DNA from 3 places in the Halomonas sp. M4R1S46 genome. Region 3 is predicted to be linked to each of the others. Evidence: predicted binding sites of a transcription regulator. Region 3 holds the regulator's gene; each other region holds the start of a gene.

Region 1 (7,536 bases), 920 kb from region 3:
GGCCCCGTACAGCGACCGGCTAGTTGTCCCCGGACGAGGCCTCCCGGCCGATCCGCAGGCCGTGCTGGCGGAGCTTGCGCACCACGCTGGGCTGGCTGATGCCGAGGCGCTCGGCGATGGCGTAGGTCGAGGTCCGCTCGCCGCACAGCTCGGCCAGGATGGCCCGCTCGGTGCGCGAGAGCGCCGCCTTGAGCGTCTCCCCGTCGCGCAACCCCGCGCCGTCGGGCGCCGTGGCCGTCACGCCACTGGCGCCCGCCCCTGTCGGGGCGCGCGGATGCCCGGTGCCGGCGTGGCCGTCGGCGCGGATCACGTCATCCGCCGCCGACAGCCAGGCCCGCTCGAGCCAGTTCTCCAGCTCGCGTACGTTGCCGGGCCAGTCCCGGCCCATCAGTTGCTGCCAGACATCCCGGGCCATGATCTTGTCGCGGCCATAGCGACCATTGAGGCGCTTGAGCTGGCGCTCGACCAGCCCGGGAATATCCTCGCGGCGCTCGCGCAGCGGCGGCAGCGTCACGGGAATGACATTGAGGCGATAGTAGAGGTCCAGGCGGAACCGGCCGGTCTCCACGAGGCGCGCCAGGTCCTGGTTGGTCGCCACCACCAGGCGGAAGTCGACGCATCGCGGCCGGGTATCGCCGAGCCGCGTGACGCTGCTGTCCTGGATGACCTTGAGCAGCTTGGTCTGCATCGCCAGGGGCAACTCGCCGATCTCGTCGAGGAACAGCGTGCCGCCCTCGGCCTGTTCCATCAGGCCCGCCTTGCCCCCCGGCGCGGCGCCGCTGAAGGCCCCGTGCCGATAGCCGAACATCTCCGACTCGAACAGGTTCTCCGGGATCGCCCCGCAGTTGACGTCGATGAAGGGGCCGGCCTGGCGCGGGCTCCAGCGATGCAGTTGCCGCGCGAAGGCGGTCTTGCCGACCCCGGACTCGCCGAGCATCAGCACCGTGGCTGCGGTGGGCGCCACCCGCTTGAGCAGCAGGGCAACCTCGCGCATCACCCCGCTGCGCACCTCCAGGTCGTCCAGCTCGGCCTCGAGTCCCGGCTCGTCGGCGACGCCGCTGCGCCGCAGGTGGTCGCTGAAGCGCCGCTGCAACAGGGCATATTCCTCCTGCAGCAGCTGCAGGTCGGTCAGGTCCATGGAGCGGCTGACCACGGCGGCCAGCTTGCCGTCCCGGAAGACCGGGTGGGCCTGGGCGACGACCCGCCGGCCGGTACCGGTCTCCTGCATCAGTTGGGCGGGCTTGCCGGTGCGCATCACCTCCAGGCTGACCGAGGGCCTGAGCACCCCCTGGGCCTCGAGGGCCTGGACGGTGGTTCGGCACAGGTCCTCCCGGGACATGCCGTAGACCGCCGCCGCCGCCGGACTCACGTCCAGAACGCGGCCGCTGGCATCGACCACGAAGAAGTGGTCATGGGCGGTGTCGATGATGGTGCGCAGGATATCGCTGTCGATGTCGCCCATGGGGCCCTACCGATACACAAGTGGATCATTGATGCAGCAGTGTATCACTGCGGGCGCGGCAATGATCCACTTCTGCATCATGTCGACAGGAACCACTTCCATATCAATATCTTAAAACATGGCACGCTTCCTGCTTTGTCACTCCTGACACCCATTGCGAGACGGAGCCTTTCGTGAGCGACTTCAATCAGCCCCTGGGCGGCAACGAGATGCCGCGCTTCGGCGGCCCCGCCACCATGATGCGCCTGCCCACCCAGGCCGATGCCGCCGGCCTGGATGCCGCCTTCATCGGCGTGCCCATGGACATCGGCACCTCCAACCGCCCCGGTACCCGCCTCGGGCCGCGCCAGATCCGCGACGAGTCGCGCATGCTGCGCCCCTACAACATGGCCACCCGCGCCGCGCCCTTCGACAGCCTGCAGGTCGCCGATATCGGTGATGTGCCGATCAACACCTTCAACCTGCCGAAGAACCTCGACATCATCACCCGCTACTACGACGAGGTGTTGTCCCATGGCTGCGTGCCGCTGACGCTGGGCGGCGACCACACCCTGACCTGGCCGTTGCTGCGGGCGATCGCCCGGAAGCACGGCCCGGTCGGGCTGATCCATATCGACGCCCACGCCGACGTCAACGAGCACATGTTCGGCGAGGAGGTCGCCCACGGCTGTCCCTTCCGCCGCGCCCAGGAGGAGGGCCTGCTGGACAGCCAGCGCGTGGTGCAGATCGGCCTGCGCGGCACCGGTTACGCCGCCGACGACTTCGACTGGTGCCGCGATCAGGGCTTCCGGGTCGTCACCGCCGAGCAGTGCTGGTACAAGTCGTTGGCCCCGTTGATGGCCGAGGTACGCGAGCAGATGGGCGACGCCCCGGTCTACATCTCCTTCGACATCGATGGCCTGGACCCCTCGGTGGCCCCCGGCACCGGCACCGTCGAGATGGGTGGGCTCACCGGCCAGCAGGGCCTGGAGATCGTGCGCGGCGCCTGGGGCCTCAACGTGGTCGGCGGCGACCTGGTGGAAGTCGCGCCGCCCTACGACCCCAGCGGCAACACCGCGCTGATGGGCGCCACCCTGCTCTACGAGATGCTCTGCGTGCTGCCCGGTGTCCGGCGCCGTGACTAGGCCCGAGACCCCCTCGTGACACCCCGGCCCCCGGGCCGGGTTCGACGATTACAATGCCAACAAGGGTAACTGCCATGCCGTCCCCTCTCGATTCCGCCTCGGCCATCGCGTCCGAGACCACCCGGCTCAGCCGCCACGGGCTGCTGAAGTTCCTGATCCCCTCGCTGCTCGGCGTGGGCCTCTTCCTGGTGCCCTTCTCCACGGGCGACACCATCAATATCGGCATGGGCCTGATGGCCGATGGCCTCAAGGCCCTGCTCGGCGAGGCGCTGCCCGCCATCGCCACCCTGGTGCTTTGCCTGTCGGTGCTGTTGACCGGCATCGTCAAGCTCACCCGGCCCGAATGGGCCCGGGAGGGCATGCTGCGCGAGCTGTTCGACGTCGCCCCCCTGTGGGTCATCATGCGCTCGCTCGGCGCCCTCTTCGCGCTGATGACCTATTTCCAGGTCGGCCCGACGGTGATCACCGCCTCCTTCACCGGCGGCGTGATGCTCAACGACCTGGCACCGGTGCTGCTGACCTTCTTCTTCTTCGCCGCCATCCTGCTGCCCTTCCTGGTCGACTTCGGCTTCATGGAGTTCATCGGCAGCCTGGTGCGTACGCCCTTCCGCATCATCTTCGGACTGCCGGGGCGCAGCGCCATCGATGCCACGGCCTCCTGGATGGGCTCGGGCACCGTCGGCGTGCTGATCACCACCCAGCAGTACGAACAGGGCTTCTACAACCGTCGCGAGGCCTCGGCGATCGCCACCAACTTCTCGATCGTCTCGATCGCCTTCGCGCTGCTGGTGACCAGCTTCATCGGCATCAACCACCTGTTCGTGCCCTTCTACCTCACCGTGGTCGTCGCCGGCCTCGTCGCCGCCGTGATCGTGCCGCGGCTGCCGCCGTTGTCGCGCAAGCCGAACAGCTACTACGAGCCGGCCGGCTGCCAGATCCAGGAAGAGAACACCGGCAACCAGAACCTGCTTCGCTACAGCCTGGGCGTCGCGGTGGCCCGCGCCGAGCAGGCCCCCGGCCCGCGCCAACTGCTGCGTCACGCCCTGTTCAACGTCGCCGACATCTTCTTCGGCCTGCTGCCCCTGGTGATCGCCATCGGCACCGTGGCCCTGATGCTGGCCGAGTTCACACCGCTGTTCACCTGGCTGTCCTATCCCATGGTGCCGGTGCTGGAGTGGATGCAGGTGCCCGAGGCCGAGGCGGCTGCCCCGGCGACCCTGGTCGGCTTCGCCGACATGTTCCTGCCGGCGGTGCTGGCCAGCGACATCGAGAGCGAGCTGACGCGTTTCGTGATCGCCTGCCTGTCGCTGACCCAACTGATCTACATGTCGGAGATCGGCGCCCTGCTGCTCAAGTCGAAGATCCCGCTCAAGCTCTGGGAGCTGGTGGCCATCTTCCTGCTGCGCACCGCCATCACCCTGCCGATCATCGTGCTCATGGGCCACTGGCTGGTGGGCTGAGGGAACCTCAATGCCACTGAACGGAGAGACACCGATGACCTGCGCCGAGCTGCTGATCCGCCTGCTGCGCGACACCTACGGCACCGACACCGTGTTCGGCATTCCCGGCGTGCACACCGTCGAGCTCTACCGCGGCCTGGCGGGCGGCGAGGCGAGCGGCATCCGCCACGTGACGCCCCGCCACGAGCAGGGCGCAGGCTTCATGGCCGACGGCTACGCCCGGGCCACCGGCCGGCCCGGGGTGTGCTTCATCATCACCGGCCCCGGCATGACCAACATCGCCACCGCCATGGGCCAGGCGCTGGCCGATTCGGTCCCGATGCTGGTGATCTCCAGCGTCAGCCGCCGCGACACCCTGGGCCGTGGCCAGGGCCGGCTGCACGAGTTGCCGAGTCAGCAGCAGCTGATCGCCGGGGTCGCCCGCTTCAGCCAGACGTTGCTCGACCCCGACGCCCTGCCGGAGACCCTGGCCCGGGCCTCCGCGGTGTTCGAGGGGGCCCGCCCGGGGCCGGTGCATATCGAGATCCCCATCGACCTGTTCGATGCCCCGGTGCGCGCCCCTCGCACCTGGCACCGCCGCCCCCTGGCGCCATCCGCCCCGGCCGAGGCGGCGCTGGCCCAGGCCGCCGACTGGCTCGGCGCGGCCGCCCGCCCGCTGGTGCTGCTCGGTGGCGGCTGCGTGGATGCGCCCGGGGCCGCCAGGTCCCTGGTCGAGGCCCTGGACGCGCCCGCCGTCACCACCATCAACGCCAAGGGCCTGCTCGGCCGCGACCACCCCCTGGATCTGGGCGCCAATGCCTCGCTGCCGGCGGTGCGCGCGCTGGCCCGGGAAGCCGACGTGGTGCTGGCCATCGGCACCGAGCTCGGCGAGACCGACTACGACGTGGTCTTCGACGACGGCTTCCGCCTGGACGGCCGACTGATCCGGGTGGATGTCGACCCCCAGCAGCTCGCCCGCAACCAGGCCGCGGACCTGGCCCTGGTGGCGGACGCCGGCCAGACCCTGGAAGGCCTGGCGGCGCGCTTCGCCGGCGTGCGCCTGGCCCGCGACGGAGCCGCCCGCACCCACGCCGCCCTCGCGACCCTGGACCTGCCCCGGGATCCGGCCTTCGCCGCCTATGTGCCGCTGTTCGCGACCCTGCGCGAGGCCCTGCCCGAGGCGATCCTGGTCGGCGATTCCTGCGCCACCACCTACGCCGCCAACCACCTGGTCGCCCAGCCGACCCCGCGCCGTTTCTTCAACGCCTCCACTGGTTACGGCACGCTCGGCTACGGCCTGCCGGCGGCCCTGGGCGCCAGCATCGCCCGGCCCGACCTGCCGGTGGTCGCGCTGGTCGGCGACGGCGGCATCATGTTCACCCTCAGCGAGCTGGCCTGCGCGGTGGAGGAGGGGCTGCCGGTGGTGATCCTGCTCTGGCACAACCAGGGCTTTGATGAGATCCGCCGCTTCATGGACGACGCCGGCGTCACTCGCCTGGGCGTCGACATCCGGGCCCCGGACTTCCTGACCGTGGCCCAGGGCTTCGGCTGTCTGGCCACCCGCGTCGGCGCTCCCGCCGAACTGGCCCACGCCCTGGCCACCCGACCCTCCGACGGCCCCTTGCTGATCGAGATCGATGCCGCCGCCTGGCTGGCCGCCATCGACTGATTCCGCCCCTTTCCCCGTGACCGGCCCCACCGGTCGGTCCCACCGGAGCCTTGCCGTGCAACGACTGACCAAGCAGTTTATCGACAATCAATGGATCACCTCCCGGGGGACGCGCTCCCTGGCGGTGACCGACCCCTATCGCCAGGTGCCGATCGCCGAGCTCACCGCCGGCGAGGCGGCCGACGTGGACGCCGCGGTGGCCGCCGCCCGCCGCGCCCTGCCCGCCTGGCAGGCCCTGGGCGGCGAGCGCCGGGCCGAATACCTCGAGGCCTTCGCCGAGGGGCTCGAGACCCGGCGCGAGGCGCTGATGCGGCTGTCGGCGACCAACAACGGCAAGGCGCTGGCCGAGGCCGGCATCGACCTGGACGATGCCATCGCCTGCTACCGCTATTACGCCGGCCAGGCCCGGGCGCTGGAGGCGCGCCAGGGACGCCTCGTCGAGCACGGCATGGACGGCATCGAGGCCCGTAGCTACGAGGATCCCGCGGGGGTCGTGGGCCTGATCACCCCCTGGAACTTCCCGCTGGTGACCAGCGCCTGGAAGATCGCCCCGGCGCTGGCCGCCGGCTGCACGGTGGTCTTCAAGCCCTCCGAGGTGACGCCGCTACCCGAGCAGGCGCTGGCGGAGATCGCCCTCGAGATCGGCCTGCCGGCCGGGGTGCTCAACCTGGTGCACGGTGACGGCGAGGGCATCGGCGCGCCGCTCACCGCCCATCCCGGCATCGACAAGCTATCCTTCACCGGCAGCAATGCCGTGGGCGAGAAGGTCATGCGCGCCGCCGCCGAGGGCGTGCGCGGGGTGTCGCTGGAACTCGGTGGCAAGTCGCCGATCCTGGTGCTCGACGATGCCGGCCTCGAGGCGGCCGCCGACTGGGTGATGGCCGGTATCTACTTCAACTCCGGCCAGATCTGCTCGGCCACCTCGCGGCTGATCGTCCATGCGTCGCTGGCCGAGGCGCTCTACGCGGCCCTGGCCACGCGCATCGACGCCATCCGCCTGGGCGACCCGCTGGACGAGGCCACCGACATGGGGCCCATGACCAGCGCCCGCCAGCGGAAGGCCGTGGAGGGCTACCTGGCCATCGCCGCCGAGGAGGGCCTCGTCGCGGTGCGCGACGCCCGCCATCGGGACTTGCCCACCCAGGGCGAGTTCATCGCCCCGACCCTGTTTCGCGACGTGCCCACCGCGAGCCGCCTGTGGCGGGAGGAGATCTTCGGCCCGGTGCTCTGCGCCCGCAGCGTCGAGAGCGATGCCGAGGCCATCGCGCTGGCCAACGATTCCGCCTTCGGCCTCGCCGCCACCGTGATCTCGGGGGATTCGGAACGTGCTCGGCGCGTCGGCCGCGCGCTACGCGCCGGCAGCATCTGGGTCAACAGCGAGCAACTGGTGATGCCGGAGGCCGGCTGGGGCGGCTTCGGGATCAGCGGCATCGGCCGCGAGCTCGGCCCCTGGGGACTCTCCGCCTACCTGGAGGTCAAGCACCTGATCGGTCCGGCGGACTAGGCCCGCCTCGACTCGCGATGCCGCACCCCGGCGACTCGACCGGGGCACACTCGTGCCGGCCCAGGACTGCCGATGGGTTCGGCCTCACGACAACTGGCGCGGCGTGACGAGTTCCACCAGGCGTCCCGAACCTTGGCCGACCGACGACCAGGACCCGTCGAGCTCGACTAGCACCAAGCTGGCGGTGGGCAACAGCCAGACCAGCAAGGCCTCGAGGCCGGGATTGTAGCCGACCACCATCAGGCGCGAAACCGTGGCGGGGCAACGCGACACCGCCCGCGCCAGCGCCTCGGGCCTACGGCAGCGTCCATCGCCATGGCATCCCCTGCACCGGCATA
Region 2 (7,536 bases), 1.6 Mb from region 3:
GCGACCACTCTCTACCCCAACGTGGTCGAGACCCTCAAGGCCGCCGAGGCGCTGATAGCCGATGGCTTCGACGTCATGGCCTACACCAGCGACGATCCCATCGTTGCCCGCGAGCTCGAGGCGCTGGGATGCTGCGCCATCATGCCGCTGGGCTCGCTGATCGGCTCGGGATGCGGCATCCAGAACCCCCACAACATCCGGCTGATCATCGAGCGGGCCTCGGTGCCGGTGCTGATCGATGCCGGCATCGGCACCGCCTCGGAGGCCGCGCTGGCCATGGAACTGGGCTGCGACGCCGTGCTGATGAATTCCGCCATTGCCCATGCCCGGGACCCGGTGGCCATGGCCAGGGCGATGCGTGCCGCGGTCCTGGCCGGGCGCGGCGCCTACCTGGCCGGGCGCATGCCGCGCCGGGGGCAGGCCGAGCCTTCCACGCCCATGGCGGGTCGCATTCGGGGCTGAAGCCGGCGCACCTCGCCAGGCGTCGGTGCGGGGAGTCGGTAAGCGCCTCAGGAGCGGCAGTAGTAGAGCTTCGCCGGGAGAACGTTGAGGAGCTCGAAATCGCACTCCACGTTGGAGAAGACGCGGCGTAGATCGGGCAGCACCCGGGAGGAGAACTGGTAGATCAACATGGCGCCCTGGGGCGCGAGCGCGTCCAGGCTGTTCCTGAGGACGGACTCGCGGCTCGTGGCCGACATGGTGCTGAAGGGGATGCCGGCCAGCACGTAGTCGGCGGTGGGCAGCCCCAGGCGTCTCAGTTCGGCCTGGACCGTCTCCGCGGAGCCGCGGACCACCCGGAGACGGGGGTCTGGCAGTGACTGCTGGAGGAAGTCGACGAACTCCTGGTTGGTTTCCAGCACCAGCAGAGTGCTCTCCGCCGGCATGCGTTGCAGGAGCTCCCGGGTGATGGTCCCGACTCCGGGCCCGTATTCGACGATGACCCGGGCATTCTGCCAGTCGATCCGCTCCAGCAGGCGGCGAACCAGATAGGGGGAGCTAGGGATGATCGAGCCCAGCATTCGTGGATGCTTGAAGAAGTTGCGTGCAAAGAGCGATAGCTGGGCGCGTCGCCCGTTGCCTGCCAAGGTCGTGGTCCGGTCTTGCGCGGTCATGGGCGAGCCTCCTGCTGCGAAATGGCGACCGATGCTTCCACTCTAGGTCGGCAGAGAGGAAGGAGGAAGGGCGCGCCACTCTCGTCTCGTCGGGCGCGGCCGGCGCCGGTGCGCTCAATCGCCCTGGCCGGCCTGGATGGCGGTCAGGGCGATGGTGTAGACGATGTCGTCGACCAGGGCCCCGCGGGAGAGGTCGTTCACCGGCTTGTCGAGCCCCTGCAGCATGGGGCCGACGCTGGTCACCCGGGCGCTGCGCTGGACCGCCTTGTAGGTGGTGTTGCCGGTATTGAGATCGGGGAACACGAACACCGTGGCGCGTCCGGCCACCGGGGAGCCCGGCGCCTTCTGTCGGCCGACGCTCTCGATGGCGGCGGCGTCGTACTGCAGGGGGCCGTCGATGGCGAGTTCCGGGGCCCGCTGCCGGGCCAGCTGGGTGGCCCGCCGTACCTTGTCGACATCGGCCCCGCGGCCGGACTCGCCGGTGGAGTAGCTGAGCATGGCGACCCGCGGCTCGATGCCGAAGGCGGCGGCGGAGCGCGCGCTCTGTACGGCGATCTCCGCCAGGGCCTCGGCGTCGGGGTCGGGATTCACCGCGCAGTCGCCGTAGACCACCACCTGGTCCGGCAGCAGCATGAAGAACACCGACGAGACCAGCGAATAGCCGGGGGCCATCTTGATCAGCTGGAAGGCGGGGCGGACGGTATTGGCGGTGGTGTGCACCGCGCCCGAGACCAGGCCGTCCACCTTGCCCTCGGCGAGCATCATGGTGCCCAGTACCACGTTGTCGTGGAGCTGCGCCTCCGCGGTCAGGGCGTTGAGCCGGCCCTGGCGGCGCGCCACCATCGGCTTGACGTAGCGCAGGCGGATGCGGTCCGGGTCGATGATCTCCAGCGTCTCGGGCAGCTCGAGGCCGCGCTGGCGGGCCACCTCGGCGATCGCCTCGCGCTTGCCCAGCAGCACGCAGTCGGCGATGCCGCGGCGCTGGCAGACGATGGCGGCCTCCAAGGTGCGTGGCTCGTCTCCCTCGGGCAGCACGATGCGCCGCCGGACCCGCTGCGCCATCTGTACCAGCCGGTGACGGAAGGCCGCCGGCGACAGCCGGTGGGGAAAGCCATGGCTCAGCGTCTGGCGGAGCCAGTCGAGGTCCAGGTGGTCGGCGACGAAGCGCGTCACCCGCTCGGCCCGCTCGGGATCGTCCTGGGGGATGTCGCGACTCATCTGGTCCAGTCGACGGGCCGTGGTATAGCTGTCGCTGTCCACGGCCAGCACCGGCAGGCCGGTCTGCAGGGCCGGGCGGCAGAAGTCGATCATCGCCGGCTCGGGCGGCTCGCCATGGGTCAGCAGGAGCCCGGCCAGGCGGGCCCCGTTCATGGTGGCCAATGCCGTCGCCAGCAGGGTGTCGTCGCGATCCCCGGAACTGACGATCAGCCGCCCCGACTGGAAGGCATGCAGGGAGTGCGCCGCACTGCGGGCGCACAGGCTGGTCCCCAGCACCCGGCGTGTCGCGGCCTCGCCCTCGTGGAGGAAGCGCGCGTCCAGGGCGCGGGCCACGTCCAGGATCCGCGGGGCACTCAGGGCGGCGTGATAGGGGACCGCCGCGATCAGCGGGGGCGTCTCGGCATCGAGGGTGGCCAGGCGCTCCCGCCAGGCCGCGAGGATGGCTTGTGCCCGGTGGGCCGAGGCCTCCGGGGGTTCGGCGGCGGCCTCCTGGGGCGGCAGCCGCATCAGCAGGCAACCCAGGGTGCGCCGCGTCTCGTCGCCGTCGAAGGCCTGGGCATGCATGTCCAGCCGCTCGGCCAGGGCCTGGGGATCGGCGGGGTCGCCATCGGTGACCAGCAGGATGCGGGCATCCAGGGCGTGGGCCAGCTGGGCGTTGAGCCGGGTGGCGTAGCTGCTGTGCAGGCTGGGGGCCAGCCCCTCCACCAGGATCAGTTCGGCCGGCTCGCCGTTCGCCGGGGCGGCCAGCTCGGCGTGGCGCTCCACGGCGTGCTCCATCAGCTCGTCGAGCCGATCCTCGCGCAGCAGCCGCTCCAGCGCCGGCTGGGGCAGTGGCAAGGGGGGCGTCAGCCCCAGGGTGCTGGCCACCAGGGCCGAGGAGCGGTCCGGCCCCTCCCCGTTGAGATCGTCCTGGCGGAAGGGCTTCATGAAGCCGGTGCGCAGGCCCAGGGTGTCCAGGGCCCGCAGCAGGCCGAGACAGGCCGAGGTCAGGCCAACGCCGGCGTCGGTGGGCACGACCAGCAGGGTCCGGGGCTCGGTGGCCGTGGCGTCGACAGGACTCATGGGCAGGGGATCTCCAGCAGGCAGCGCGTTTCCTCGGCGATATGCGCCTCCTCGTCGGTGGGGATCACCCACACCTGTGGCCGGGGGCCGCCGGCATCGATGCGCCCTTCCTCGCCCCCCACCGCGTGGGCATTGGCCGTCGCTGAGAGGCGCAGCCCGAAGTGCGGCAGCTGGTCGATCACCCGGGCGCGGATGGCGGCGGCATTCTCGCCGATGCCGCCGGTGAAGACGATGCCGTCCAGGCGGGGCAGGGCGCAGGACAGGCCCGCCAGGGACTTGGCGAGCCGGTAGCAGAACACCTCGATGGCCAGGGTGGCGCCGGCGTGGTGCTCCGCCGCGGCCTGCTCGAGGCGGCGCATGTCGTTGGACAGCCCGGACAGGCCCAGCAGGCCGCTCTCCTTGTTGAGCAGGGTGTCGATGCGTTCCAGCGACCAACCCAGCCGGCGGGACAGGTGGACATGCAGTCCCGGGTCGACATCGCCGCTGCGGGTGCCCATCACCAGGCCCTCGAGGGGCGTCAGGCCCATGCTGGTGTCGAGGCTCCGACCCTGCCAGACCGCACAGGTGGAGCAGCCATTGCCCAGGTGGGCGATCAGCCAGCCCCCATGGGGGCGATCGCTCAGGCGGTCGACACGGCGGCTGACATAGGCATGGCTGCTGCCGTGGAAGCCATAGCGGCGGATCCCCTGGTTGCGATAGAGGGCCTCGGGAAGGGCATAGCGATAGGCCCTGGGCGGCAGGCTCTGGTGAAAGGCGGTGTCGAACACCGCCACCTGGGGCAGCGACGGGAACAGCCGCCGCGTGGCGGCCACGCCCTCGAGGTTGGCGGGGTTGTGCAGCGGCGCCAGCTCGCTGATGGTCTCGAGGCGACGCAGCACCGCATCGTCCAGCAGGGTGGCGTCAGTGAAGCGCTCGCCGCCGTGGACGATGCGGTGGCCCACGCCGACTGGCGCCAGGCCCTCCAGCTGTTCCAGGATCGCCGACATGGCCTCGTGATGCCCGGCACCGTTCAGGGCGCGGGAAACGCGCTGTCCCCGCCGGTCGGTGCCCGTGAGGCGGGCATCCACGGCCCCCAGCCGTTCCACCAGGCCGGCTAGCCGAGACGCCTGGTGGGCGCTCGGAACCAGCGCGTACTTGATCGATGACGAACCGCAGTTGATCACCAGTACCGGGTCTTGCATGCCGCTTCCTGTGGTGTCCGGGGCCGCCCTGCCGGCGGGCGGCCGAGGTCTCGAATCTACCATGGGCCGGGGGTTCCCGCAGTGACCGTGGCGGCCATGCCGCGCTCCCCCTGACGTCGAGCAAGGCAGCATGGCGGGTTGCCCCACCTTGTACCAGACTGTCATAAACGCGGGGAAACATCGTTTCCCGACGGGAGGAGTATCATGAAGAGATTGGCGATTCCTGTGGTGTCCGCGGCCTGCCTGTTCGCCGCGACGGCCGTCCAGGCCCAGGGCGGGCCAATGATGTACCAGCCGAGCCCCTATGTCGGCGCCGATGCGATGTTCTGGGAGCTGGATCCCGAGGGCCGGGGCGGGGATTTCGACAGCACCGGACTGCGCCTGCGGGGCGGGGTGGCCTTCAATGACTACTTCGCCCTCGAGGGCCACCTGGGCACCGGCGGCTCCGATGGTCCGGTGGACCTCGACTACCTGGCCGGCGGCTACGCCAAGGGCATGCTGCCGGTTACGCCGCGGATCCGGATCTTCGGCCTGCTGGGGGCCACCGAGGTGGAGTTCGAGGGCAGCGACGATTCCGAGAGTGATCTCTCCTATGGCGGGGGGGCCAGCTACGCCGTGATGCCCAACCTCTCGGTGGACGCCGATTACATGCGCTATCTGGAGGAGTCGCGCTTCGACTTCGATGCGGTCAGCGTCGGGGCGACCTACCACTTCTGAGCGCGATTCGCATCACAGGGCGCACCAATACGACGCCCCCGCCGGTCACGGCGGGGGCGTCGCGCGTCGTGGCGGGGCAGGGCGGCAGGGCGCGAGACGCATCCTGCCCTCTTTTGGTGCGTATCCGGGCGCGAGGAGCCGCCTACACGGGCGGCGCGGCCCCGCCGCCACCTCCGACGCCCATCGGCAGGGGAGCTCAAGGCTATCGCAGTTGCCTGTAGCGGGGCGGTGGGCCGGGGGCAGACCTTAGAGGAGGTCCTACGCTAGGGATGGCGTCGGTAGCGCCCAGGGAGGGGTTCACAGCGCCTCCTCGGTGGTCCTGCACCCCGGTCCTGCCGTCGCTCACCCCCTAGCGTTGCTGCTCTCTGCGATACCCTGCGGGGGGCTGCCGGGGGCTTGCGGCCGACCTGGCACGTGCCGTGCAAGGCATTGCCCGTAACCGGGACACACAAGGTGATGCCATGCCCTGCGACTGGATGTTCCCCGGTGATGCGCCGTCCTCGCGACTGCTCTTCACCGATCTCGACGGCTCCCTGCTCGACCACCAGAGCTACGACTGGTCGCCGGCCGCCCCCTGGCTGGAGCGCCTGGCGATGCTCGGGGTGCCGGTCATCCCGGTGACCAGCAAGACCCGCAGCGAGCTGCTGCCCCTGCGCCAGACGCTGGGGCTGACGGCATCGCCCTTCGTCGCCGAGAACGGGGCGGTGGTCGGCCTGCCCCCCGCCTGGTGCCATGCCCGGCTGGAACGCATCCCGGGGCCCGACGGCCTGGTGATTCGCACGCTCGGGGTCGATATCGGCTTCATCCGCCAGCGCCTGGCGGTGTGGCGGGAGCGGCTGGGCATACGCTTCACGGCGATGAGCGAGATGGCGCTCGACGCGCTGGTCGCCTTCACCGGCCTGGGCGAGCAAGAGGCGCGCCTGGCCAGGATGCGCGAGGGCAGCGAGCCCTTGACCTGGGAGGACAGCGACGAACGCCTGGCCGCGTTCCGCGAGGGGCTGGCCGGCGACGGCCTGCGCCTGGTGCGGGGCGGGCGCTTCTGGCATGTCACCGGGGAGGCCGACAAGGGCAGTGCCGTGAGCTGGCTGGTGGCGCGCCTCGAGGCGCTGCGCGGCGTGCATCCCCTGACCCTGGGGCTGGGCGACGGCCCCAACGATATCACCATGCTCGAGGCGGTGGACCAGGCGGTGGTGATCCGGGGCTGCCACGGCCTCGAGGTCGCCCCGCGGCAGCCGGCGCTGTATCGCAGCCGGGCCAGTGGCCCCGCCGGCTGGGCCGAGGGGGTGGACCACTGGTGGGGGCGAGCGAGGTGCCGGGCGCGGCCGGCGCTGACGCCCGCGGATCCGTCGACCCAGGGGAGGGGCCTGGCATGAGCGACTTCCATCAGAACGGCATCATCACCGACTTCCACAACCTCACCCGCCGCCCCCTGGACGCCCTCGAGGCCGACCTGGTGCAGTTTTCCCGGCGGCGGCCCATGAGCCTGATCCTGCCCTCGCTGTTCTCCGAGCTGGAGGGACCGGCGCTGGCCAACATCGTCGAGGAGCTCGCCCGGGTGCCCTACCTCTCGGAGGTGGTGATCGGGCTCGACCGGGCCGACCGGGAGCAGTTCCTGCACGCCCGGCGCTTCTTCTCCCGGCTGCCCCAGCACCATCGTATCCTGTGGAACGACGGACCGGGGCTGCGCGCCCTGGATGCCGAGCTGGAGGCCCAGGGGCTGGCGCCCCAGCAGCCGGGCAAGGGGCGCAACGTCTGGTACTGTGCCGGCTACGTGCAGGCCTCACACCGCAGCGAGGTGGTGGCGCTGCACGACTGCGACGTCCTCACCTACGACCGCAGCCTGCTGGCGCGGCTCTTCTACCCGGTGGCGCATCCCTACTTCAACTACGAGTTCTGCAAGGGCTACTACCCGCGCATCGCCGACGGCCGGCTCAACGGCCGGGTGTCGCGGCTGATGGTCACCCCCCTGCTGCGGGCCCTCAAGCAGATCCACGGCCCGCTGCCCTACCTGGAGTACCTGGACAGCTACCGCTATCCGCTGTCCGGGGAGTTCGCCATGCGCAGCGAGGTGCTGGACGGCATCCGCATTCCCGCCGACTGGGGGCTGGAGATCGGGGTGCTCTCCGAGGTGCACCGCAACTATTCCACCAAGCGCCTCTGCCAGGTGGATCTCGCCGATGCCTACGACCACAAGCACCAGCCGGTCTCCGAGCAGGACGCCTCCGCCGGGCTCAACCGCATGAGCC
Region 3 (7,536 bases):
GGCCGATGCGGGCTCGGTGGCCATCGACGACCGGGACCTCTCCGGCACCGCCATGCACGAGCGCGCCCGGGCCGGCATCGGCTACCTGCCCCAGGAGGCCTCGATCTTCCGCAAGCTCTCCGTGGCCGACAACATCATGGCCATCCTCGAGACCCGCCGGGACCTCGACCGCGCCGGCCGCCAGGCCCGCCTGGAGCAGCTGCTGGAGGACTTCCACGTCACCCATATCCGCGACAACCCGGGCATGAGCCTGTCCGGCGGCGAGCGTCGGCGAGTCGAGATCGCCCGCGCCCTGGCCACCGAACCTGACTTCATCCTGCTCGACGAGCCCTTCGCCGGGGTCGACCCGATCTCGGTGGGCGAGATCAAGGGCATCATTCGCCAGCTCAAGGCCCGCGAGATCGGCGTGCTGATCACCGATCACAACGTGCGCGAGACCCTCGACATCTGCGACGGGGCCTACATCGTCGGCGACGGCCAGATCATCGCCGAGGGCGATGCCGAGGCAATCCTCGCCAACCAGAAGGTCCGCGACGTCTATCTGGGCCAGGACTTCCGCCTGTGAGCCGACCCTTATTGGTAAGTTACTGATATAATGTCGCCAAGCGACGACAGGCACGCTGTTTGCCATTGGCACGCTAATTGCTAGCCTCGGGGCTTGCATGCCTCCCTCCGGCGCACTAGGGTGGTGGCTTCATCGCCAGTCGAATGGATCCCCCCATGGCCATGAAGGCTTCCCTGCAACTCCGCGTCGGCACCCAGCTGACCATGACCCCCCAGCTGCAGCAGGCCATCGCCCTGCTGCAGCTCTCCACCCTGGACCTGCGCCAGGAGATCCAGCAGGCCCTGGAGGCCAACCCGATGCTGGAAATGGAGGATGAGTTCGGCGAACAGGCCGTCAGCGAGGCCGCGGACGACGACTGGGCCAGCGAGATCCCCGACGAGCTGGCCGTGGACAGCGACTGGGCCGACACCTTCCAGGACGCCGGCCTGGGCAGTGGCGGCGAGGCCCCGGACTTCGAACGCCAGGCCGCCGGCCAGAGCCTGCAGGGCCACCTGACCTGGCAGCTGGCCATGAGCGGCCTGGGCGAGCGGGAGACGCACATCGCCGAGAGCCTGATCGACGCCGTGAACGGCGATGGCTACCTGGAGCAGTCCCTCGACGAGCTGCGCGAGGGGCTGCGCCCCCAGGGCCTGGAGGGGCTCGCCACCCGCGAGGTCGAGGGCGTGCTGCTGCGCCTTCAGCAGTTCGAGCCCACCGGGGTCTTCGCCCGGGACCTGCGCGAGTGCCTGCTGCTGCAGCTCGCCGCCCTGCCCCAGGACACCCCCCTGCTCCCCCAGGCCCGGCGGCTGGTCCGCCAGTTCCTCGAGGCCCTGGCCGGCAACGACCGGCGCCTGCTCAAGCGCCGGCTGGGGCTGGAAGATGCCGTGCTCGACGAGGTGATCGCGCTGATACGCGGCCTCGATCCGCGCCCGGGCAGTGCCTTCGCCGCCGGCGACAGCGACTACGTGATCCCCGACCTGATCGCCCGCCCCAGCGAGCAGGGCTGGCGGATCGAGCTCAACCCGGAGGCGCTGCCGCGGCTGCGTATCCAGCCCGACTATGCGGCACTGATCAAGCGTGCCGACAAGAGCCAGGACAACCAGTTCCTCAAGGACCACCTCCAGGAGGCGCGCTGGCTGCTCAAGAGCCTGACCAGCCGCAACGACACCCTGCTGCGCGTCGGTCGCGAGGTCATGGCCCGCCAGCTGGACTTCCTGGAACGCGGCGAGGAGGCCATGAGGCCGCTGATCCTCGCCGATATCGCCCAGGCCGTGGAGATGCACGAGTCGACCATCTCCCGGGTCACCACCCAGAAGTTCATCCACACCCCGCGGGGCGTGTTCGAGCTCAAGTACTTCTTCTCCAGCCAGGTGGGCGGTGGTGACGAGGCCCATTCCAGCACCGCGATCCGCGCCCGCATCCGCAAGCTGATCCAGGAGGAGCCGCCGCGCAAGCCGCTGTCGGACAGCAAGCTCGTCGACCTGCTCGCCGAGGAAGGCATCGAGGTGGCCAGGCGCACCGTGGCCAAGTACCGCGAGGCCATGCACATCCCCTCGTCGAGCCAGCGCAAGCGCCTCGCCTGATGCCGTCCGGCGGCGCCGTCGACAGCGTGGAAGGGCCCCTGGCACGGGGGGTTTGCACGGCACCAAAAAGGGTTACAATCGAGGCACCACCCAAGGAGCAAGGAGCGTGTCATGCAAGTCAATCTCACCGGCCACCACGTGGAACTGACCGACCCCCTGCGTGACTATGTGCAGGAAAAGCTCACGCGCCTGGAACGCCACTACGACAACATCACGACCGTGCAGGTCACGCTCTCCGTCGAGAAGGAACGCCAGCAGGCCGCTTGCACCCTGCATGCCGCCGGTGCCGATCTTCATGCCGAAGCCATGGACGGTGACATGTACGCCGCCATCGATGCCCTCGCCGACAAGCTGGATCGCCAGCTGGTCAAGCACAAGGAAAAGACCCAGGCTCGCGCTCAGGGCGCCGCCGGCGTCCGTTGAGCCGCCCCATGTCACTGGAAACCATCCTGCCCCCCGAGCGCACGCTCTTCGCGGTGCCGGGGGGAAGCAAGAAGCGGGTCCTGGAATTCTTCAGCACCTTCATCGCCCAGAACACCCCGAGCCTCGACAGCCAGGAGGTCTTCAGCCGGCTGATCGGCCGCGAGCGCCTCGGCAGCACCGGCATCGGCCACGGGGTGGCCATCCCGCATGCCCGCAACCCCCACTGCAAGGCACCCATCGCCGGCTTCCTCCGGCTCGCCGAGCCGGTGGACTTCGACGCCGTGGACGGTGATCCCGTCGACCTGGTGTTCGTGCTGCTGGTGCCCGAGGAGGCGGACGATGCCCACCTCGCCCTGCTCGGCCAGGTGGCCGGGGTGATGAACGACGCCGAAACCCGCAGCGCCCTGCGCCACGCCGAGAGCCAGCAGGAGCTCCACGACCGCCTCACCGAGGCCATCCGACGACAGACACCGGCCGACGGCAACGGCTAGCCGGCCCGGGCCGGCCGGCCCCGACCAGGAGATCCCCCATGCAGCTCGTGATCATCAGCGGCCGCTCCGGCTCGGGCAAGTCGATCGCACTGCAGGCCCTGGAGGACCTCGGCTACTACGCCATCGACAATCTTCCGGCCATGCTGCTCGGCCCCCTGGTGGACGAGCTGCGCAGCGGCCAGTCGCTGCGCAGCTCCATCGCCGTGAGCATCGATGCCCGCAACCTGCCCCACGCCCTGGAACGCTTCCCTGCCCTGCTCGAGGACGTGCGGGCCCGCAACATCCACTGCCAGGTGGTCTACCTGACCACCGATGCCCGTATCCTGCTGGAGCGCTACTCGGCGACCCGTCGCCGCCACCCCCTGACCCGGGACAGCCAGATGACCCTGGCGGAGGCGATCGACTGCGAGGAGGCCGCCCTGGCGGAGATCCGCGACCTCGCCGACCTGGTGATCGACACCTCGCGTCTCTCGGTGCACGACCTCCGGGGCCGCATCACCGACCAGGTGGCCGGTCATCGCCGCGAGGGGCTGACCCTCACCGTGGAGTCCTTCGGCTTCAAGCGGGGCGTGCCCCTGGATGCCGATATCGTCTTCGATGCCCGCTGCCTGCCGAACCCCTACTGGGATCCCCAGCTGCGTGACGCCACCGGCCGCGATGACAGCGTGATCGCCTTCCTCGACAGCTACCCGATGGTCGCCGAGATGGCCGCCGATATCCTGGCCTGGGTCGAGCGCTGGCTGCCCCGTTACCAGGCCAGCCAGCGTAGCTATCTCACCGTCGCCATCGGCTGCACCGGCGGCCAGCACCGCTCGGTGTACCTCGCCGAAGGGCTGGCCCATCGCCTGGCCGCGGCCTCCCCCGGGGTCCGACTCCGCCATCGAGAGCTCGGCCTGCAGCGCAACCTGCCCGCCCCCGATACCGACGAGGACCGCTGAGACGTGCCAAGACGCAAGCTCACCCTGACCAACAAGCGCGGCCTGCACGCCCGCGCGGCCACCCGCCTGGTACAGTGCTGCCAGCCCTATGCCTCGCGGGTCACCGTCTACCATGGGGAGCAGCAGGCCGACGCGGCCAATATCATGGCACTGTTGATGCTGGCCGCGCCCTGCGGCACCGAGCTCACCCTGGAAGCCGAGGGCGAGGATGGCGAGGCGGTCCTGGATGCCCTCGAGGCGCTCTTCCACGCCCGCTTCGACGAGGACGTTTGAAAGCTGGAAGCTGGAAGCTGGAAGCTGGAAGCTGGAAGCTGGAAGCTGGAAGCTGGAAGCTGGAAGCTGGAAGCTGGAAGCTGGAAGCTGGAAGCTGGAAGCTGGAAGCTGGAAGGCAGCCTGAATTCGCCACCCGAGGCGTCAAGCGTTTTCTTCCAGCTTCAAGCTTATGGCTTATCGCTCCGGGCGAAGCCCGGTTTAGCCGCCGGCCACCGTCATCTCGTCGATCAGCCAGCTGCCGGAGTGGATGCTGCCGCGGGTGTCGATGTCGTCACCGACGCCGACCAGCCCCTTGAACATCGCCTCCAGGTTGCCGGCGATGGTGAACTCCTCCACCGGGTGCTGGATCTCGCCGTCCTCGACCCAGAAGCCCGCCGCCCCCCGCGAATAGTCGCCGGTGACGCCGTTGACCCCCTGGCCCATCAGCTCGGTGACCAGTACCCCACGCCCCATGCGCGCGAGCAGGGCGTCCCGGGAGGCGAGCGGCGCGTCGAGGCGCAGGTTGCGGGCCCCGCCGGCATTGCCGGTGGTCGCCATGCCCAGGCGCCGGGCGCTGTAGGCGGAGAGCATGTAGCTGGCCAGCCGGCCACGCTCGATGAAGACGTTGTCGCGGGTCTGGACGCCGTCGTTGTCGAAGGGGCTGCTGGCCATGGCGCCGACCTCCATGGGTCGCTCGTACAGCGAGAACCAGTCCGGGAAGAGGGTCTCGCCGAGCCGCTCGCAGAGGAAGGAGGACTGGCGGTACAGGGCCCCGCCGGCGATCGCCCCCATCAGGTGGCCGACCAGGCCCGCGGCCAGGGTCGGATCGAAGAGCACCGGCAGGCGACCGGTGGCCGGGCGCCGCGCCCCCAGCCGCCGCAGGGTCCGCCGCGCCGCACTCTCGCCCACCGCCTCCGGGGCGAGCAGGTCGCGGGGGTCACGCGCGCTGGTGTAGTCGTAGTCGCGCTGCATGCCCCCCTCGTCCTCGGCGATCAGCATGCAGGACAGCGAATGACGACTGCCGCGCTGGCTGCCCAGGAAGCCGTGGCTGTTGGCGTAGACCCGCACGCCCTCGCCGCTGGAGAGCCCGGCGCCGTCGGAACTCTTGATCCCCGCCATGCCGCGACCGGCGCCCTCGCAGGCCAGGGCCAGGTCGATGGCCTGCTCGGTGGTCAGCGGCCAGGGATGGTGGACGTCGAGGTCCGGCAGGTGGCGGGCCATCAGCGCCGCATCGGCCAGCCCCGCGGCCGGATCCTCGCCGGTGTGGCGGGCGATGGCCAGGGCCTTCTCCACCACGTCGCGGATCGAGGCCTCACCGGCATCCGTGGACGAGGCACTGCCCTTGCGTTGCCCCACATAGACGGTCACCGCGATGCCCTGGTCCCGGGACAGCTCGACGGTCTCCACCTCGCCCTCGCGCACGTTGACGCCGACCCCCTGGTCGACGCTGGCCCCCACCTCGCAGGCGTCGGCGCCCAGCCGGCGTGCCAGCGCCAGGGCCGCCTCGGCGCGGGTTTCCAGCAGCGACTGCTGGGCGGCGGCATCGAAAGCCTGTGTCATGGTCTCTCTCCTTAACTCGACCGGCCCGCGGGCCGATGCTCCAGAATATGGCATTCGTCCAGCCCGCCGCGACGGGCTGGTATACTGGACCGATGCCCCACGCCCCGAATCTTCACGACCCAGGACGCCGCATGACCCAGGATGATCTCTCTCCGGCCGACGAACGGCCCAGCAAGTCCCAGCTCAAGCGCGAGATGCACGCGCTGCAGTCCCTCGGCGAACGGCTGATCGCCATGAGCGCGGCCGAGCGGGCCCGCTTTCCCCTCTCCGACGACCTGCTCGCGGCCATCGAGGAGACCGGGCGGATTCGCGCCCGGGAAGCCCGCCGACGCCATATGCAGTACGTCGGCAAGCTGATGCGCCGCGAGGACCTCACCGGCATCCAGGCGGTGTTCGACGAGATCGACCAGGAGCAGCTGCGCCGCGACCATGCCTTCCACCGCCTGGAGAAGTGGCGCGACCGGCTGGTCGACGAGGGCGACGACGCCGTCGAGGCCTTCATCGCCGAGTTCCCCGACGTCGACCGCCAGGCGCTGCGCCAGCTGATCCGCAACGCCCGCCGCGAGCGCGACCAGGGCAAGCCGCCCACCAACGCCCGCCGGCTGTTCCGGCTGATCCGCGACACCGCCAGTCTCTGAACCTCGTCTCCTGTCTTCCCATGGCTCGAGAAGCCAGCGAGCGAAGACGAGGCCAGGCGGCGGCGAACGAGCCAGCGGAGTTTAGTCACTTCTAAATGAGCATGGCGAGTTCGCCGCCAACGCCGCCTCGTCGAGCGCAGCGGCTTCCCCTCAGGATTGCGTTCCGCCCACGGTCAGCTCGTCCAGCTTCAGGGTGGGCTGGCCCACGCCCACCGGCACGCCCTGGCCTTCCTTGCCGCACACGCCGATCCCGGTATCCAGTTCCAGGTCGTGGCCGATCATCGAGACCCGCCCCATGGCCTCGGGACCGTTGCCGATCAGGGTCGCGCCCTTCACCGGCGCGGTGATCCGGCCGTCCTCGATCAGGTAGGCCTCGCTCGCCGAGAACACGAACTTGCCCGAGGTGATATCCACCTGGCCGCCGCCGAAGCTGACCGCATAGAGCCCCCGCGAGACGCTCTTGATGATGTCGGCGGGGTCGTCCTGGCCGGCTCGCATGTAGGTGTTGGTCATGCGCGGCATGGGCAGGTGGGCGAAGGACTCGCGACGGGCGTTGCCGGTGGGCGCCATGCCCATCAGCCGGGCGTTGAGCTTGTCCTGCATGTAGCCGGTGAGGATGCCGTCCTCGATCAGGGTCGTGCTCTGCCCCGGCGTGCCCTCGTCGTCGACGGTCATCGAGCCGCGTCGGTCGGCCAGGGTCGCGTCGTCGACCACGGTGACACCGGGAGCGGCCACGCGCTGGCCCATGCGGCCGGCGAAGGCCGAACTGCCTTTGCGGTTGAAGTCCCCTTCCAGGCCGTGGCCGACGGCCTCGTGGAGCAGGATGCCCGGCCAGCCGGCGCCCAGCACCACCGGCATCTGGCCGGCCGGGGCGTCCACGGCATCGAGGTTGACCAGGGCCTGGCGCACCGCCTCCCGGGCATAGCGCTCGGCGACGTTCTCGTCGCGCAGGCGCGCCATGGGATAGCGGCCGCCGCCACCGGCGCTGCCGCGTTCCCGGCGGCCGTCGCGCACCGCGATGACGCTGACATTGAGGCGCACCAGCGGGCGGATGTCCGCGGCCAGGGTGCCGTCACTGGCGCGTACCAGCACCACCTCGTGGACCCC

What was found. Region 3 encodes sigma-54, which starts transcription at its own class of promoters, with help from an activator protein. Its sites were predicted from a motif close to TGGCACNNNNNTTGCTNT; they were not measured.
Region 1: a site for sigma-54 is predicted at 1,582-1,599, ahead of speB (agmatinase). Genes of this name have one in related genera too.
Region 2: a site for sigma-54 is predicted at 5,699-5,716, ahead of OCT48_RS13040 (HAD-IIB family hydrolase). Genes of this name have one in related genera too.

The regions. Positions count from the first base shown of each region.
Region 1 is NZ_CP107008.1:297,427-304,962, reverse strand. It holds gene OCT48_RS01485 (sigma-54 interaction domain-containing protein) at 20-1,462, opposite strand; gene speB (agmatinase) at 1,636-2,586, shown strand; gene OCT48_RS01475 (YjiH family protein) at 2,661-4,046, shown strand; gene OCT48_RS01470 (5-guanidino-2-oxopentanoate decarboxylase) at 4,057-5,694, shown strand; gene OCT48_RS01465 (aldehyde dehydrogenase family protein) at 5,750-7,198, shown strand; gene OCT48_RS01460 (hypothetical protein) at 7,283-7,471, opposite strand.
Region 2 is NZ_CP107008.1:2,780,299-2,787,834, reverse strand. It holds gene OCT48_RS13065 (thiazole synthase) at 1-462, shown strand, start outside; gene OCT48_RS13060 (class I SAM-dependent methyltransferase) at 510-1,112, opposite strand; gene pta (phosphate acetyltransferase) at 1,227-3,392, opposite strand; gene OCT48_RS13050 (acetate/propionate family kinase) at 3,389-4,573, opposite strand; gene OCT48_RS13045 (porin family protein) at 4,778-5,290, shown strand; gene OCT48_RS13040 (HAD-IIB family hydrolase) at 5,752-6,663, shown strand; gene OCT48_RS13035 (glycosyl transferase) at 6,660-7,536, shown strand, end outside.
Region 3 is NZ_CP107008.1:1,216,324-1,223,859, reverse strand. It holds gene lptB (LPS export ABC transporter ATP-binding protein) at 1-565, shown strand, start outside; gene OCT48_RS05780 (RNA polymerase factor sigma-54) at 721-2,127, shown strand; gene hpf (ribosome hibernation-promoting factor, HPF/YfiA family) at 2,239-2,550, shown strand; gene ptsN (PTS IIA-like nitrogen regulatory protein PtsN) at 2,559-3,041, shown strand; gene rapZ (RNase adapter RapZ) at 3,080-3,979, shown strand; gene OCT48_RS05760 (HPr family phosphocarrier protein) at 3,983-4,252, shown strand; gene pmbA (metalloprotease PmbA) at 4,451-5,791, opposite strand; gene yjgA (ribosome biogenesis factor YjgA) at 5,923-6,429, shown strand; gene tldD (metalloprotease TldD) at 6,580-7,536, opposite strand, start outside.